3 regions of the Clostridium celatum genome follow, and region 3 is predicted to be linked to each of the others. Evidence: riboswitches for the same ligand, from Rfam matches in the RefSeq annotation. Region 3 holds a riboswitch; each other region holds the start of a gene.
What was found. Region 3 has a riboswitch for lysine ahead of LPC13_RS15455 (aspartate-semialdehyde dehydrogenase). Riboswitches for the same ligand answer to the same signal wherever they lie in the genome.

Region 1 (6,376 bases), on a different contig from region 3:
GTTTTTTTATTTTATGCAAAAAAGTTTGAAATAATAGAAAAAATATGATATAATGGCATTATGATTTGATAACGTTTACCAGTGGCGATTGTTTAGAAATGGGTACACATTCAATTAGGTATAGGTAATATATTGGGAATTTGGGAATTTGAGAATTAGGGTAAGTAAGTTTGTTAAGGTTATCAAATAGAGTGAATGATTGCTAGATTGGTAAAAATTAAAAAATAAGAGGATAGTTAACTATCCTCTTTTTTGTATACATTTTATAGTATTCCTTCTGTTTTAAGTAAGTTCTCTAATTTTTGAACTTTTTCAGATAAAGTCATAAACTTTTCTTTTAATATGTAATTTTCATGGCTACCATCATTGATACAGTTTTCCATATCTTCTACAGCTTTTAATGCTTCATCAATATCTTTTTGTGCTAACTTTAAGTTTGATTCTTTCATTGGTGAGTCTCCCTTCACATAGGTAGTAAAAACTAAATAGTACTATATTTATGGTAACACTAATAAATACGTGTTGCAAGGCATATATTGTAAAGTAAAAAAATAGTGGGGAGAGATTATATGATTAATTACATATGGTTTATAATGGTGTTTTTAGGACTAGTAGTTGGTATTTTTACTGGAAATGGAGAGGCGATTTCTCAATCCATACTTACATCTATTGATTCAACTGTTACTTTTATAATTAGTCTTGTTGGACTTATGTGCTTTTGGTGTGGAGTGATGAAGGTAGCTGAAAAAAGCGGATTTACAGAAAAATTAGCAAAATTAATGAAACCGATATTAAAACTAATCTTTAAGGAAGCTGCTAAAGATGAAAAGGCATTAGGATCGATTGTTATGAATATTACAGCTAATATGATGGGACTTGGAAATGCTGCAACTCCTTTTGGAATTAAGGCAATGGAGGAAATGGATAGATTAAATAATGAAAAAGGTAGAGCATCAAATGATATGGCATTATTTTTAGTTTTAAATGCGGCATGTATACAGTTAGTTCCTTCAACGGTTATATCAATAAGAGCAGCAGCAGGATCTACAAATCCAGGAATTATAATTCTTCCTGCTATAATTTCAACTGGTGTAGCGGCAATAGTAGGAGTAATATGTTGTAAAATACTTCAAAGATATTTTTAGGAGGAAAGGAAATGTTTGCATATTTGACCAAAAGTATTATTCCTATAATTGTTTTAATTATTATTACTTATGGAATGATAAAAGGTAGAAAAGTATATGATTGGTTTATAGAAGGAGCAAAAGATGGATTAAAAGTATGTGTTAATATTTTTCCGTATCTTTTAGCTATGATTATAGCTGTGCATATTTTTAGAGAGGCTAAGCTTTTAGATATGTTAAACAATGCAATTTCACCTATTTGTAAATTGATAGACCTACCTAAAGAAGTTGTTCCTTTAGTTTTAATAAAACCACTTTCTGGTAGTGGAGCTATGGGGATATTTACAGATATATTAAAAAATTATGGGCCAGATACAGCAATAGGATTAATTTCATCTGTAATAATGGGAACAACGGAAACAATATTTTATACTGTAACAGTATACTTTGGTGCAGTTAAAATTAAAAAAACGAGGCATACAGTATGGGCAGCAGTAATGGCAGATATGACAGCAATAATTATGGCAATCCTAATGGTAAAAATAATGATACTTTAAAGTTAAACGAAAAAGTGATGATGTGACATTCCCAAAATTGATATGATTTCACTAAGAATTAAATTCTAAGGTTTATCATATGTATTCTTTTCAGTTATATCATTACTTTTTTAATTAACTTTTTAACTATTATAGAATAAAATATGTAAGCTAATATTTTGTTCTATAAAATCTAATCAAGATTTTATGGTACAGTAAAATTATAATAATTTCTCAAGGTAATATATAAAATTTTTTGACATCACGGTTATTCGTAATACAACTCTATTTACATTAAAAGAGTAATATGTAAATTTTTATTGGTAAGGTGTAAATTTTGGTTGTATAATATTACTAAAAGAATCGAATGGAGAATGATTATGGGGATGGAGAAGTTTTATATTGTAAATGAAAAATCATTACCAGAGATATTTAAAAAGGTAATAGAAGTGAAGGAAATTATTTCGCTTGGAAAATCTAAAGATGTTAGTGAGGCTATTAGGACTGTAGGGATAAGTAGAAGTACGTATTATAAATATAAAGATGATATTTTTCCAATGGCAGAAGAAATGAAGTCAAAAAAGGTAACATTAATAGTTTTGATGTCACATAAATCAGGAACCTTATCTAAAGTATTGGACTGTATAGCTTTCTATAAAGGTAATATACTAACAATAAATCAAGATATTCCAATAAACTTATGTGCAAATGTTACAGTAACTATTGATATTTCACATATGGAAAAAAGTATAAGCCAATTAGCAGCAAGATTAAATTCGTTACCAAATGTAAGAAGTGTAAAATTATTAGCAGCAGAATAAATTTTAAGAGGAGATAGGGCTATGGATAAAAATATGTATAAGATTAACAGAGAAAATGTATTAGAAAAAATAAAGGATAATTCAATAGTTGTTTTATTTGCAGGAAAGGCACCTAAAAAGACTGGAGATGAGAGCTATCCATTTACACCAAATAGAAATTTTTATTATTTAACAGGAATAAAAGAAGAAGAACATGTTTTAGTCATGTCGAAATTAAAAGGAGTTAAGAATTCATGTCTTTTTATTAAAGATATTGATGAAGAACTAGAAAAGTGGGTTGGTAAAAGTATACGTAAGGATGAGGCGATTTCACTTGCTGAAGTTGAGGAAGTAAAGTTTAAAAGCCAATTCGAAAATGAAATACATAGGCTTTTAACAATGAAGGAAGAGATAAATTTATATTTAGATTTAGATAGACTTAGTGCAAATAGTGACGATACAATATCTCATAAATACGCACAAAAAGTAGTAAGTAAATATCCTCAGGTAAGAGTTAATAATATTTATAGCATTATTGGTGAATGTAGATTAGTTAAATCAGAAAAAGAAGTTGAAAATATAAAAAAAGCTATTGAAATAACTAAAAGTGGTATTGAATTATTAATGAAAGAGGCTAAAGCAGGAATAAAGGAATATGAGTTAGAAGCATATTTTGATTTTAATTGCAAAACTAAAGGGGTAAATGATTTAGCATTTACAACTATTGCGGCAGCTGGAAAAAATGCAACAATACTTCATTATGTAGATAATAATACTGAACTTAAGAATGATGATTTAATTCTTTTCGATTTAGGTGCACAATATAATTGCTATAATGCAGATATTTCGAGAACATTCCCGGTTAATGGTAAGTTTACAGAAAGACAAAAAGAAGTTTATAATGCAGTTTTAAGAGTAAATGAAGAAATTATTAGCTTAATAAAGCCAGGTGTTAAATACAAAGAAATTAATGATAAAGCAACAGAACTAATAGCTGAAGAATGTATTAAGTTAGGACTTATTGAAGATAAAAAGGATGTAAGAAAATATTATTATCATAGTATAGGTCATAGTCTTGGAATGGATACTCACGATATTGAAACACCTCATAGAAATATAACTTTTGTTCCAGGAGTAGTGTTTACTGTAGAACCAGGAATTTATATAGAAGAAGAGTGTATTGGAATTAGAATTGAGGATGATATATTAGTTACAGAGGATGGTAATATAAACTTATCTAAGGATATAATAAAATCTGTTGAAGACATTGAAAAGTTTATGAATAAAGAATTTTAAGAATAAAAAAGAAAAAAAGTTATAAAATGGTATTGAAAAACAATAGAATAAACTGTATAATTTAATCAATAAGTAACAAAAGTGAATAAATTAGGGTAGAGGCGCGATTAATTAATAGTATTATTGATGAGGAAAGCACTATGATTCAATATGAAAGGAATTATCGCCGAAGCGTACAACCGATGCTTTAAGGTTGTATAGCTGGGAGTGCATAAAATATATGTACTACTGTCACAAAATATTTTGTGGTGAGCTATCATTTGAGACTTGTATTTTTATACTTTTTTAGTGTATATCAAGACCTTGAGTGTTAACTCAAGGTCTTTTTTATTGGGTTAGTTTGGGGTACCCTTGTTATTCGCTTTTAAATAGAAATAAGGGGGAATAAAAATGAAAAAAAGAAGTTACAGAGTATTACTACTTACCATGCTAGTGTTTGTTTTATCAACTACACTTGCATTTGCAGCTGAAATAGATTCAGCTACGGTGAACTCAGAAAAGTTTGGATTATTAACATTAATACCACCAATAGTTGCAATAGTATTGGCATTTATAACGAAAAACGTTGTAGTTTCGTTGTTTATAGGTATCTTATCAGGAGGATTTTTATTAAATTTAACAGGATTTAATGTCTTTAGTGCATTGATACAATCATTTTTAGATTTTATAGATAGGGCATTAAACTCTTTGGCTGATCCTTGGAATGCAGGTATTATACTTCAAGTTTTAGTAATTGGTGGTGTTATAAATCTTGTTGCTAAGATGGGAGGAGCAAAAGCTATAGCAGAAGCTTTAGCTAAAAGAGCTAAAACAGCAAAAGGTACTCAATTAATTACTTGGCTTATGGGAATATGTGTATTCTTTGATGATTATGCAAATGCGTTAATTGTTGGACCAATAATGAGACCAGTTGCAGATAAAATGAAAATTTCTAGAGAAAGATTAGCATTTATTATAGATGCTACAGCAGCTCCAATTGCAGGGCTTGCAATAATTTCTACTTGGATAGGGTTAGAAGTTGGTTTAATTAATGATGCTTTCACAGGAATTGGTGTACAAGCAGATGCTTTTGGAGTATTTCTTCAAACAATTCCATATAGATTTTATAACATATTAATATTAGCATTTATAGTTATAACAGCAGTTTTATTAAAAGAATTTGGACCAATGAGAAAAGCCGAGATGGCAGCTAGAAATGGACAAAAAATTGGAGCTGAAGTTGCAGTAGATAATCTTCAAGGAGAAGATGAAATGCAACCTAAAGAAGGGGTGCAATTAAGCATATGGAATGCAATAATTCCAATAGGAGTTCTAATAGTAGCGGCAATCGCAGCATTTTACTATAGTGGATATACAGCAATAATGGGTGGAGAAGATGTTGAACTTATTAATTTAATGACTAATTCACCAGCATCCTTTGAAGCTATAAAGCAGGCATTTAGCGCATCAGATGCATCAGTGGCATTATTCCAATCAGCATTACTTGCCAGTATAGTTGCTATAATAATGGCAGTTTGTAAAAAGATATTTACAATTGGTGAGGCTATTGAAGTTTGGGTTGATGGTATGAAGGGATTATTAATTACAGGAGTAATTCTTATATTAGCTTGGTCATTAAGTTCAGTTATAAAAGAATTAGGTACAGCTAAATACTTAGTAACTTTATTATCAGGATCAATTCCATATTTTTTACTACCAAGTTTAATATTTATATTAGGTGCAGTAATATCATTTGCAACAGGAACTGCATATGGAACAATGGGGATTTTAATGCCACTTGCAGTGCCATTAGCATATTCAATAAATCCAGAAATGTCATTTGTAATTGTTAGTACAAGTGCGGTATTAACTGGAGCAATATTTGGAGATCACTGCTCGCCAATATCAGATACAACAATACTTTCATCAATGGGTGCAGGATGCAACCATATTGAGCATGTTAAAACTCAAATTTGGTATTCTTTATTTGTAGCAGTAATTACAATATTATTTGGATATATTCCAGCTGGATTTGGATTACCAATATATATAGTATTACCAGTAGCAATATTAGCAGTTTTTGTAGGGGTGCAAATATTCGGTAAAAAGGTTGAGGAAGCTACGCCTGTAGAAGATAATGTACTTAATGTAAATTAAAATTAAGTATTCGTTAAAAGGTTGAATAACGCTGAAGCAATAAGAAAAATAAATAAAAAGGGCTATAAAAAAAGGTTGTGCAAAAGCACAACCTTTTTCAGTTAGAAATACTAATTAGTTTTTTATTAATTACTAATTATTTATGTGGTGGGGGTGTTATAAGTTTATTTACTAATATTGAAATGACTATTCCAAATAAAGTTTCTATAATTCTATTTGTAGCATAAAATAAAGGATCACTATAAGCATGAGCTGTAGTTACTCCTAAAAATGCTATACAAGTAATATTTATTGCACCAGGTCTTTTGAAAATATTACATAAATAAATCATAAGTATTACACCTAATGCAATGATAATGTAAATTATTGGTTTTGCTATTAATTCATTAGAAATATGACCTTCTAATGATCTAAATATAAATAGAAAAATTAAACCGAATGCAGCACCTAAAATTGTTCCAGCTCCACGATTTATTCCCATATG
Region 2 (6,376 bases), on a different contig from region 3:
TTAGAACAGCTTTCAGGAGAACTTAAGGTACCTACAATGATGATTTTAGATAATAATGGACAAGTAATTAGAAAGTTTATAGAGTTTCCCAAGGGAGTAAAGGAAATTTTAATTTCAAATTCAAAAGAAAAAAGTCAGGAAGTAATTGATGAAATGAGAAATGGAAAATATAATTCTTTAATTCAAGAGGATTTAATAAAATTTTTAACTGGAGATGAATATGAGTATATAAGCTTTAATAGATTAGATAATTAGTATATAATGCATGTTTTAAATTATATTATAACATGGTATAAAATCGAATTAAAAAAAGTAAAAATGGCAAGCAAAATTAATAAATAAAACAGAGTAAATATTACTATAATTAGAAAAATAATTTTTAATTGCCATTTTTATTATAATAAAATTAACTATTACTCTTCGATAATAGTTAATTTTAAGTTATTACGTCTATTATCAAGTGGATTATGATTTATATGTTCTGTTTTTTCATTTTCAGCTGGAGACATAAGTAAATCATGAAGATATAATCTACCATTTGGAGTATTAGCAACTACTGAAACTTTACCGTGAGTTTTATAAAGTACCCAACTATAGTGATCATTAATTACACAATTTAGGTCCTCTTTTGATATTAAGGCTACCCCTTCTTTTTTGCCAAGCTTATCCTTAAGTATAATAGCAATAGTATCATTTTCTTGTTCTTCATACTCATTTGTAGTATTTCTTTCTACTATTTCCAAATTACATTTTCTATTATCTAAAGTATCACCATTTTTATATTTTATTGGAGCCTTGGGATTAACATTTAAAATTACACTCTGAAGACTTTGTTTTAATGGTTTAGATTTTTTATTTTTTTTAGTGGAGCTAATGTTTTGTGCAATATAACTATTATAATCCTTATTCCATTCAGCAAACCAAGTTCCCATATTAGTAATAGTATCTAAGTAAGAAACATCAAACTTTGTTATAAGCTTGGTACCATCTTTTTTTAGTATTACCATATTAACAACATTTTCTTTAATTTCATATGTATTACCTACATTTTTATAAATAGTATTCATTTAAATACACCTCATTATTTTTATTGTTTAGAAGAGTATAACAAAGTATAGTATTTTATGCAAAAAAATAATAACCATATCTTCTTTAGGGAAAAGCTTAGTAGTCTTTATTAAATGGTATATCTATTTAAAAAAAAGTTGATATAATGATATAAGAATCTATAGCATATGAAATATTATATTACAATAAAATATAGATAAATAAAATTAAGTATAGGTTGTTCATATAAAAAGGAGAATGCGGAAATGACAAGATTTAAAAAGGTATATATAGAAATAACAAATGTATGTAATTTAAGCTGCAATTTTTGTCCAAAGACAAATAGAAAATATAAGTTTATGGGAAAAGAAGAATTTTTACATATTTTAAAGGAAGTAAAACCATTTACAGATCACATATATTTTCACTTAATGGGAGAGCCCTTACTTAATGAAAATATAGATTATTTTTTAGAGGAAAGTTATAAAAATCATTTAAAAGTGAATTTAACTACAAATGGAACATTATTAAAAAAAGTAGAGGATAAGCTTATAAATTCAAAAGCATTAAGACAAATTAATATTTCGCTTCATAGTTTTGAAGCTAATGAAAAAACTGTTGAGCTTGAGGATTATATAAATAATGTTACAGATTTTATTACAAAAGCTAGATCTAATAGTGATATAATTTGTGCCATAAGATTGTGGAATATGGATAACAATGATTTAAAAGGAGCCAATGGCCTTAATAGTGATATTCTAAAAATGCTAGAAGAAAACTTAGAGTTAGATTTTTCAATAGGTGAAAAATTACAGGAGACTAATAGAATTAAACTAAAAGATAAGGTTTATTTAAATATGGCAGAAAAGTTTGAATGGCCAGATATTCAAATAGATAGTCTAGGAGAAGAAGTATTTTGCCATGGTCTTAGAAATCAAATTGGAATATTAGTAGATGGAACAGTAGTTCCATGTTGTTTAGATAGCGAGGGAAATATAAATTTAGGCAATATTTTTGAAAAGTCGCTGAAAGATATAGTAGAAGATAAAAGGGCAAGAGATATTTATGATGGTTTTTCAAGAAGAAGAGCTGTTGAAGAATTATGTAAGAAGTGTGGTTATGCAACTAGATTTAAAAAATAAAAATTATTAATAATGAAAAAGAGGCTAAATCAAAATTAAGAATAATAGATTCCGAAAACTTATTTCAAAATTAGGAGTTTATAAATATTTTGATTTAGTCTAAATAAAATTTAATGTTTCTACATAATAATATTTAAGATGAATATAAAACTATAATTTTACAAGGATATATTAATATAAAATTTAGTAATTCAGCATAGTCATAATATTAATTTTTACTAATAAATTTTAAGATAGTTGGCATATAAGTTTTTAGAAGGTTATAATTTTCAGCTAGTTCCTTTCTAATATAAAAAAGATAGCTATAATTATGATGATATGAATGACAGTGATTACTACATGCTTCATACTTAGCCTTCCAAACTTCACAACCTTGGAATGGATTAGCTGTTCCGATATAAAGATCATTTGATGAATTTACATATAATAAACGACCTCCATAATTATATTTATTACAGAATCCGTTTAATAACACTGGAGTAAAGTGTATACCATCAGTTGACTCATAAAGATCAAATCCGAATGGATATTTTGATTCATTTAATAATTCAACAATATTTTTATATATTTTTATAATAGTATTAGTTGCAAGCTTGCCAATTAAATTTTGAATTTCTATTTTATTGTAGAGAAGAGTATCTAAAATAACCTCCATGTTTATAGAATCATCAAAGGTTGAAATTAATAATTTATCATTATATTGCTTTATTTGCCATGCATACACATTAAATGGATTATTAAATCCAGAGTATAATCCAGATAAGCTTTTATTTCTAACACCTTTTGTTGGTATAGAAGGAATCAAAGCTGGACCACCGACAACTAAATCCCATCTATCAGTTTTTGAAATTCTTATAATATCACAACCAAGTGGAATTAACCAAGCAAGTGGTAATTGTTTAGTTCCACTTACATAAAGATAATTTTTATAAACACCAATACTTAAGATATACTTGTTAGCTGCATCTCCAAATCCTTTATCTACTATTAATGTCCAGTCATTTAATTTTGGTTCAGGACCATTTGTTCTCCAAACAGCAGCACCGTCAGAGCTACTAGTAGCAACATAAATTTTATTATTGAATATAGCCATATTACTAATTGAGCCAGAAGGATTTAAAGAAGGATTAAAATTAGGTGCTGTATTATCTATAACAGGTTCCCATGAATAATATTGAGGATCAACACTTCTATAAAGTTGAGGATAAGGGCTTGGATTAGCCTCATCAATAGTAGCTATATAAAGCTTGCCAAGATGGGTTAACATAGCTCTTGAAGAAGTACCTTTAAGAACTGTATCAGTTAATGGAAACCAGTTTACACCATTGGTAGATTTAAATACTATAACATTAGGTCCGCCATAACTAGCTGCATAAAGAAAAGTGTCTCTATTAAAAGGCTTGTGAGTAATCATATATCTAAAGCCAGATATATTGGTAAAGTCAGGGGCAGTATATACTTTTTCCAAAGGTAAAGAGCAATTTTTACGATATCTCCAGATTTCCGGTAAATTATCTACTGGATTAGGAGTAATAGAGTTAGGAGGAATTATAGAAGAGTTAATTGATTTTAAAATATTATATGGGATATTACGTCCAGTACCAATATAAATATATTTGTCTAACTCACTTATAGACCATGCATAATTATTTTGTTGTGCATTATTTAAATTGCTTCTGTCAAAACCATTAGTAAGAGTAGTATTTTTAAAGTTATACATCAAAAGGCTCCTCCTTTGTTATTTAATATATAAAGGATGTTGACTTATGATATATTATATGTATGATATGTTAAGGAGTTACAATATGTTAAATATAATAGTAAAAATAAGATATTTTGTAGATGAAAATAGATTATTTAGATATTATGTTAAAAAGTATTTATATTAAAAGCTACTATAATTGTTGACTTTAAAGAAAAATTTGTTAGAATATTTATGTATAAAAACACAGAAATTAAGTATAAATTTTAATAATTATAAATTTAACTTGATAGTGTAATTAAATATTCGGGTAAAGATAGAGGTTGCAATATTAAAGAGTAATATTATGGAGTTAAGCACGATGAATTAATATAAAAGGTAGTATTGCCGAAGTATATAGAGGATGCTTTAAATCTATATGCTGGGGTTGCATAAAATATATGCAAAACTGTCACAATAATAATTGTGGAGAGCTATCTTTGTGTTTGTTTATGTGTAAGTACAAGCTCAAAGATTAGCCTTTTGGGCTTATTTTTTTACCCCAAACTAAGGAGGAAAAAATGGAAAACAAAAGTTTAAAACGAGAAATTAGCCTTTTCATGGCTACTATGCTTGTTTGCGGTAACATGATTGGTTCTGGTGTATTTATGCTACCATCAACACTTGCTCAAGTGTCAGGACCAGGAGCTACAATAATAGCATGGATTTTAACTACAATAGGTTCAATTTTTATTGCAATATCATTTGCAAATATGGGTACTAAATATCCATCAACAGGTGGAGCGTATTGTTACACTAAAGAGGCATTTGGGGATTTTGCAGGATTTTTAAGTGCGTGGCTTTATTGGAATGGTTCATGGATTGGAAATGCAGCAATAATAGTTGCAGTTACAAGTTATGCATCAGCAGTATTTCCACAACTAAATAATCCAATAGTATCAATAATATTCTCAAGTTCAATTTTATGGATATTTACATTTATAAATGTAGCAGGAGTAAAGAAAGCAGGTAAAATTCAGGCTTTTACAACAGTATTTAAAATAGTATTTTTTGCATTATTTGTTATAGTCGCATTTTTAAATTTTGATTCAGCAAATATATTTCCTATGTATCCAGAAGGAAAGGGATTAAGTACAGTTCCACTTGCAGCCACATCAACTTTATGGGCATTTATAGGACTTGAAAGTGCAACAGTTACAGCTGGAGAACTTAAAGATCCCGAAAAGAATGTAAGAAAAAGCACAATTTACGGATTGATTATTGCGGCTATTATATACTTAGCAATAAGTATAGCAAGTATGGGGGCAATGGATAATGTTTCACTAGCTCAAAGTACAGCACCACTTACTGATATACTTACTAATGCTTTAGGAAGTAATATTGGAAAGATATTAACAATTGCAGTAGTTATTTGTATTTTAGGAACAGTAGTAGGATGGCTTTTATCAACAGCTAGAGTTGCTTATGCAGCAGGTGAAGATGGAGTATTCCCTAAGTTTTTTGGAAAGATTAGTGAAAAAACAGGCACTCCTGTAAATTCATTAATATTTGGTTCTATATTAGTTAATATTTTATTGATTATGAATTTCCAAAAAGGGATGGTAGATGCATTTACATTTATAACTATCCTTGCAACGTTATCATATTTACCAGTTTATCTTTTAAGTGTTTCTGCAGAAATAATGCTTACATTTAAAGAAGAAAAAGAATTTAACTTTAAGTTATTTATTAAAAAATCAATATTACCACTATTAGCATTTATATATTTAATATGGACTATATACGGTTCAGGAGCAGAAACTGTAATGTGGGGCTTTATATTAATGTTAATAGGAATTCCAGTATATATATATAATCATCATAAAAATAAGATAGATTAATATAAAATAAATTTATAGGTAAAAATGGCAAATAACATAATTAATGTTATTTGCCATTTTTTTATATTAAAAATTATTAAGATATACTATAATACAAGAGAAATATATGGAAATATAAAAAGTAGGAGAAGAATTAAATTATGTTTTATGATGATATAAAAAGGGGAGATATGGAAAATAATATAGTTATAAGGTTAATAGGAGATAGTATTACAGCAGGAGCAGGGAGTTTAGATGATAATAGGAATGGAGAAGTAATTATAAATATAGATGGTATTTGCTACAAAAGACAATTAGGAGAAAAATGCTGGGCATCACTTTTTAAAAAATATATTAATGAAAGATTTAAATATAGTAAAGTAATAAACAATGGATGTAGTGGAATAAATTCTAGTCAAGTAAAAGATAATTTAAATAAGTTATATGATATAAATGACAATATAATAATTTTAATGATTGGAGCTAATGATAGAAAGGTAAACAATGGAATGAAAATATTACATAGCAATCTAATAAGCATTGTTGAAAATCTATTAGAAAAAGATAAAAAAATAATATTAATGACACCAAATCCAGTTACAGCCCAAGATGACAATTATGATAAT
Region 3 (6,376 bases):
TCTATACCTGCTTCTATTTTTAAATTTGGAAATTCATTTATAACATTTCTTATCACAGTACCCATTTTTCCACAACAACCGCTTAAAAGTATTTTAACCATAACTAACTCCCTTATATCAAATTATATTTTTTTAATGTGTTTATTAATATTTCTTTATTAGAATCATTCATTTTATATAATGGTAATCTCAAATTTCCTACATCTTTCCCTATTATATTAAGAGCTGTTTTAATAGGAATAGGATTTGTTTCTATAAATAAATCATTTATTAGTTGAAGATAATTTAATTGTAAAGTAGTTGCTTTTTCAGTATCTCCATTTAAATATGAAGACACCATATCATGAATTACTTTAGGAATTATATTAGCAGCTACAGAAATTACACCAATACCTCCAAGTGATAATAAAGGAACAATTTGATCATCATTACCTGAATATATATCTATATCCGGACAAATAGATTTCATTTTAGCAATTTGACTAAAGTTTCCACTAGCTTCTTTAATTGCAATGACATTTTTTAATTTACTTAATTTTAATAGCATGTTTGGCGTAATATTCATATTAGTTCTACTTGGAACGTTATATAGAATAATAGGAGTATTAACAACATCATTTACTTCCTTAAAATGCATAAATAATCCTTCGTCATTGGTTTTATTATAATAAGGAGTTATTAATAATAAACCATCAACACCAACAGATTCAGCATACTTACTCATTGTAATAGCTGATAGTGTATTATTGCCACCAGTACCAGCGATTACAGGAATTCTTTTATTAACTACATCTACAGTAAATTTAATAGTTTCTTTTTTTTCACTTTCTGTCATTGTAGTAGCTTCACCAGTAGTCCCACAAATTACTATTGCATCTGTACCTTCTTTAATATGCCATTCTAATAATTCTTTTAATTTATCAAAATCTACACCACTTTTAGTAAATGGTGTAATTATAGCTACACCAGAACCTGTAAAAATAGACATAATATATCCTCCTAAAAATTATTTGTTATTAATTAGATATTCAGCAATTTGAACTGCATTTAGTGCAGCACCTTTTCTTATGTTATCAGCGACAACCCAAAGGTTTAAACCATTATCAACACTAAAATCACGTCTTATTCTTCCTACATAGACATCATCTTTTCCATTTACATCAAGTGCCGTAGGATATTTTAATTCTTTAGTATTATCATATACAGTTAACCCCTTAGTTTCTTCAAAAAGTGTTATAATATCTTCAATATTAAAGGATTTTTCAAGTTCAACATTTATACTTTCACTATGACTATTTAAAACAGGTACTCTTACAGTAGTTGCTGTTATTTTTAAATTAGGTGAATGAAGTATTTTTCTTGTTTCTTCAATCATTTTCATTTCTTCTTTGGTATAACCATTATCTAAGAAGACATCAATATGAGGAAGACAGTTACCTGCTATTGGATAAGGAAATTTTTTTGGTGAAATACCTTTTAAACCATCTTCTAAATCTTTTATACCTTGCATACCAGCACCAGAAACTGCTTGATAAGTTGAATATACTATTCTTTTAATTCCATAATTGTCAATTAGAACTTTAAGTGGTACCATAGCTTGAATTGTTGAGCAATTTGGATTAGCTATTATTCCTTTATGCAATTTTAAATCTTCAGGATTTACTTCAGGAACAACCAGTGGCACTTCTTTATTCATTCTCCAGGCACTAGAGTTATCAATTACAATAGCACCATAAGATGCAAAGATAGGAGCATATTTTAAACTTGTATCTCCACCAGCGGAAAATAAAGCAAAATCGATTTTTTTATTTTTTATATTATCTTCACATGTTTCTTCAACTAAATAATCTTGTCCTTTAAAAGGTAAATATGAACCATGAGATCTTTTTGATGCAAAAAGATAAAGATTTTCAATAGGAAAGTTTCTTTCTTCTAATATTTCTAAAAATTTTCTACCTACATTTCCTGTAGCCCCAACTATTGCTATATTATACATTGTATAGCAACCCCCTTTGTTAAATTTAATACTTTTATATAAAAAAATACCTTGAGCATAGCACTCAAGGTATAATTTAACTTAATAAAAATTTCCTTAAATGATAGCTCATCACATAATAATGTGACAGAAATATGCATATTATACATACTTCCAGCTATATAACATTAAAGCTTTTGTTATATGCTTCGGCGATAAATCCTTTCATACTAATTTAACATGCTTAAATCCTTAGTAGTACTCTTAAGTACCGCACCTCTATCTAAATATTATTTAATTATCTAAATTATACCTTTTATGCATTAAATTATCAAGGTAAAAAATAGAAAAAACGTATCTGATTTATTATATGAAATATTTAGTGCTTTGAAACAAATAATATGATGAATAAATAGATATTTATAGGAGAAAATATTAAATATAAAATTTATAGGGGGAAATATAATGAGTAAAACACCACTAAAGAAAATAATAAAATCAAAAATTAAAACAAATAAACAATTAAATGAACAAGAATTGCTTAGAGAGAAAATTAAATATGAAATAGCTGAAGAATTAGGATTAAGAGATAAAGTTGATGAGTATGGATGGGGTGGGTTAACAGCAGAAGAAACAGGACGAATAGGAGGAATAATGACACGTAGAAAAAAAGAATTAAAGCTTCCTACAAATGATCAAATTCTAGGAAGAAAATAATGGATTGACTAAAGTCTCAATTACATAGTAATATAAATGTTAGAAATTTATATATCGATGTTATTTTGTGTAGAATAGTTAATTAAATTTGAATTAAAAATACTGTAAGGGGGGATATCATGGCTTATGGAGAATTTGCTAAAATTTATGATGAATTAATAAACGAAGATATTAATTATGATAGTATGGTAGAGCGAATATTAGAAATTTGTAATTTAAATAATGTAAATTTTGAAGATTATCTTGATATTGCTTGTGGTACAGGAAATGTTACTGTAAGAATAGCAAAGCATTTTAAAAATATATATGGTGTAGATTTGTCAGAAGATATGTTAAATGAAGCTTTTGATAAATTAAAAAGCAATAAAATAAGAGGCAAAATAATTTGTCAGGATATGACTAGTTTAAGTTTAAATAAAAAATTTGATTTAATTACCTCTGTTTTAGATTCTACAAATTATATAACAGATGTAGAGGGATTAAAAAATTATTTTTGTGGAGTACATGAGCATTTAAAAGATAATGGATTATTTATTTTTGATATAAATTCATATTATAAGTTATCAGAAATTTTAGGTAATAATATCTATACATATAGTGAAGAAGAAGTTTTCTATACATGGGAAAATTCCTTTGAAGAAGAGATATTATCTATGTTCTTAACTTTCTTTGTTAAATATGGGGATCTTTATGAAAGATTTGAAGAGGAACACTTTGAAAGAGCATACAAAGAGCAAGAAATAGAACACTATTTAAATGAAGCAAATTTAGAAGTTATAAATAAATTTGAAGGTTATACAAAAAATGATGTACAAGCAAATAGTGAAAGAATTGTATATGTAGTAAAAAAGAAAATGTTAATGGAGGATTAATTAATGAGCGATAAAATTATTAGAGCAGTGGCTAAGGATGGAATGGTAAGAATAATAGCTGGGACAACAACAGAGTTAGTAGATACAGCTAGATCTATACATGAATGTACACCGGTTGCAGCAGCTGCACTAGGAAGAATGTTAACTGCAGGAGCGCTACTTGGAGCAACATTAAAGTCTGAAAATGAAGTTATGACTTTAAGAATAAATGGTGGCGGAGATGCTGAAGGTGTAGTAGTTACAGCTTATGAAGGTGCAAAGGTAAAAGGATATATAGGAAATCCATATGGTGATTTACCACTTAATGCAAATGGTAAACTTGATGTTGGTGGATATATAGGTAAAAATGGTAACTTAATGGTTATAAAAGATCTAGGACTGAAGGATCCATATGTAGGTCAAGTTCCAATACATTCAGGAGAAGTAGCAGAAGATTTAGCTTATTATTTTACAGTTTCAGAACAAACTCCATCAGCAGTATCACTTGGAGTTTTAGTAGATACTGATTATTCAATAAAAGTTGCAGGTGGATTTATAATTCAAATGTTACCAGGTGCAGATGAGTTTTTAGCAGATATCATAACATATAGATTGGAAGAAATACCATCTTTAACAACAATGTTGAATGAAGGGAAAACAATGGATGATATCTTAGATTATATCTTTGGAGATATGGATCTTAAAATATTAGAAGAAATGAAACCAGAATTTAGCTGTAATTGTTCAAGAGAAAAGGTAGAAAAGGCTTTAATATCTATTGGGGAAAAAGATTTAAAAGAAATATATGAAGAAGGAAAAAATGAAGAGTTAAAATGCCATTTCTGCAATAAGACTTATGTTTTTACATCTGAGGAAATTGGTGAAATGTTAAGCCAAATGAACAAATAAATTATAATAATAAAAAGGAAGTTTTAATAAAAAAACTTCCTTTTTATTATTATATAGGTGTATAAGTTAAAATTAAATAAAAGTTTGATGAATTAATAGAGAATATAAAATAAAAAAATGTAATAAAAAAGTTTATAATTTTTATCATAAAAAGCACATAAAGCTTAAATACTTAATCAACAATCAAAGTCGCAGAACGTATTATATAAGAGGTTATAAAACAAATAAACTTCCTCTATCTACTAGCTTTCCATCATTTAGATAAATAGGTTTTACATCATACTTGTAAAGAAATTTTTTAATTTCTTCACCAAAGGAGTAGTGCTCTAATGAACCAAAGAAGGCCATAGTATTATCGTTGATCATTCCACCTACACCACCTATAAATCCATAGTTTAAGCCTGGTAAAATTATATCGCCAAAAGGTAAATATAAAATTTCAAAATCCTCAGATAATAAAGTCTTATATATACCATTATCATTAGTTATAATTACATTTTCTCTAATAGGAAGTATAGAACATTTGCTATAACCTTGTTTTATATTTATTAATTTTTTATCCCTTGAATGATTTAATATAATCTCATCGGTAAATTTTAAATTGTGGACAAGATAATTTTCAGTAATGTAGGCGTTAAGGGAAATATTATTAGGATATTTATGTGATAGTCTAGACGAAGCTTCTATAAAATTTATATTTTTTTCAGTTAGAATATCTTTAAAATTTTGAGGAAGATTTTTATTTATTATAATTTCCTTTTTAGATTTATTTAATATATTTAATTGAATATCAACATGACCATCAATAGCTGAATAAAGATTGTGATCTTTTGGAATCTTTATTATATCAAAATTTAAATTTTTTAAAGACAGTAATTCTTCATCACTTATTCTGTAATCAACAAAACAAATCATTTTTATCTCCTTAAGTAAGTTTCTAAATCTTCGATTTAGTCAAACGAACTTACACCTATGAACGAATGTGAATAGGTGTTTCATATGTACGTTTCTAAATCTTTGATTTAGTTAGACAAGCTTATACTTGTGAGTAAATTTCAATAGGTATTTCATTATTAATACCTTAAATATAAGATAAATAAATTTTATTAAAAAATCAATATACAAATTTTTTAATACATATAAATTTTAAGTATATAGATAATTTTTTAATACATACTAATATTAAGAAAGGAGTGAAATCCATGCTAGTTATGAAATTAGTGCATAATAATGACTTAGACTTAGTCAAGGAACTACAAGAACTTAGGGAAATATTAAAGAAAAAAGATATTACTATTGGTCTTGTAGAAAGTGGTGAAGGTAGTACACATTTGATTAAAATTATGTGCAATGAAGAATGTTATAATGAAAAAGTAAAGAAAATGATATATTTATATATAAGTAATATACTTTATAATGTAGTTATAGAACAATATAGAAAAAAAGAACTATTTAATTTTTTAACTGATACATTTTTCTTTTTGAAGCAAGAGGAAATAATTGAAGTAGAAGAAAAAATAATGAATGTTTTAAAAGGAGACGAAAGTGTAAAAGAAGAAAATATTGTTTTCTGTATGAATAAAATTAATGAAATAATTGAAAAAATAAAAACATGTTTAGAAGAAAATGATGAAATTAATATAAAGGGTTTTATAACCTTTAGAATGAAAGAATTACGGGAAGATATAGAAGATATAATTGATAAAGTGGTAGAAGAGTATATGGTTGAAAAAGAGTATAAAGAATTTGTTAAACTACTAAAGTATTTTGTTGATATACAAGAAAGTAAAATTTATAAAATAAATATTTATATTACAGATAATGGTGGATATTTATTGAAAGATGAATATGGAAATGATATATTCAGTGAATTTATAAAAGAGCTTTCTGAATGTAAGATAGATTCAGAGGCTAAAATAGAAGA

Region 1: another riboswitch for lysine. It lies ahead of LPC13_RS06140 (Na+/H+ antiporter NhaC family protein); the one in region 3 lies ahead of LPC13_RS15455 (aspartate-semialdehyde dehydrogenase).
Region 2: another riboswitch for lysine. It lies ahead of LPC13_RS11270 (APC family permease); the one in region 3 lies ahead of LPC13_RS15455 (aspartate-semialdehyde dehydrogenase).

Annotation. Positions count from the first base shown of each region.
Region 1 is NZ_JAJKGM010000009.1:68,935-75,310, forward strand. Features, by position in the region: gene LPC13_RS06115 (hypothetical protein) at 264-449, opposite strand; gene LPC13_RS06120 (nucleoside recognition domain-containing protein) at 570-1,145, shown strand; gene LPC13_RS06125 (spore maturation protein) at 1,157-1,681, shown strand; gene LPC13_RS06130 (ACT domain-containing protein) at 2,047-2,481, shown strand; gene LPC13_RS06135 (aminopeptidase P family protein) at 2,503-3,756, shown strand; lysine riboswitch at 3,845-4,020, shown strand; gene LPC13_RS06140 (Na+/H+ antiporter NhaC family protein) at 4,147-5,892, shown strand; gene LPC13_RS06145 (FUSC family protein) at 6,029-6,376, opposite strand, start outside.
Region 2 is NZ_JAJKGM010000026.1:18,319-24,694, forward strand. Features, by position in the region: gene LPC13_RS11250 (thioredoxin family protein) at 1-255, shown strand, start outside; gene LPC13_RS11255 (hypothetical protein) at 414-1,067, opposite strand; gene LPC13_RS11260 (radical SAM/SPASM domain-containing protein) at 1,314-2,189, shown strand; gene LPC13_RS11265 (hypothetical protein) at 2,398-3,909, opposite strand; lysine riboswitch at 4,201-4,375, shown strand; gene LPC13_RS11270 (APC family permease) at 4,452-5,771, shown strand; gene LPC13_RS11275 (SGNH/GDSL hydrolase family protein) at 5,912-6,376, shown strand, end outside.
Region 3 is NZ_JAJKGM010000055.1:1,357-7,732, forward strand. Features, by position in the region: gene dapB (4-hydroxy-tetrahydrodipicolinate reductase) at 1-101, opposite strand, end outside; gene dapA (4-hydroxy-tetrahydrodipicolinate synthase) at 113-988, opposite strand; gene LPC13_RS15455 (aspartate-semialdehyde dehydrogenase) at 1,007-1,996, opposite strand; lysine riboswitch at 2,093-2,265, opposite strand; gene LPC13_RS15460 (small, acid-soluble spore protein, alpha/beta type) at 2,441-2,692, shown strand; gene LPC13_RS15465 (class I SAM-dependent DNA methyltransferase) at 2,812-3,564, shown strand; gene hslO (Hsp33 family molecular chaperone HslO) at 3,568-4,452, shown strand; gene LPC13_RS15475 (DUF6873 family GME fold protein) at 4,666-5,367, opposite strand; gene ytxC (putative sporulation protein YtxC) at 5,655-6,376, shown strand, end outside.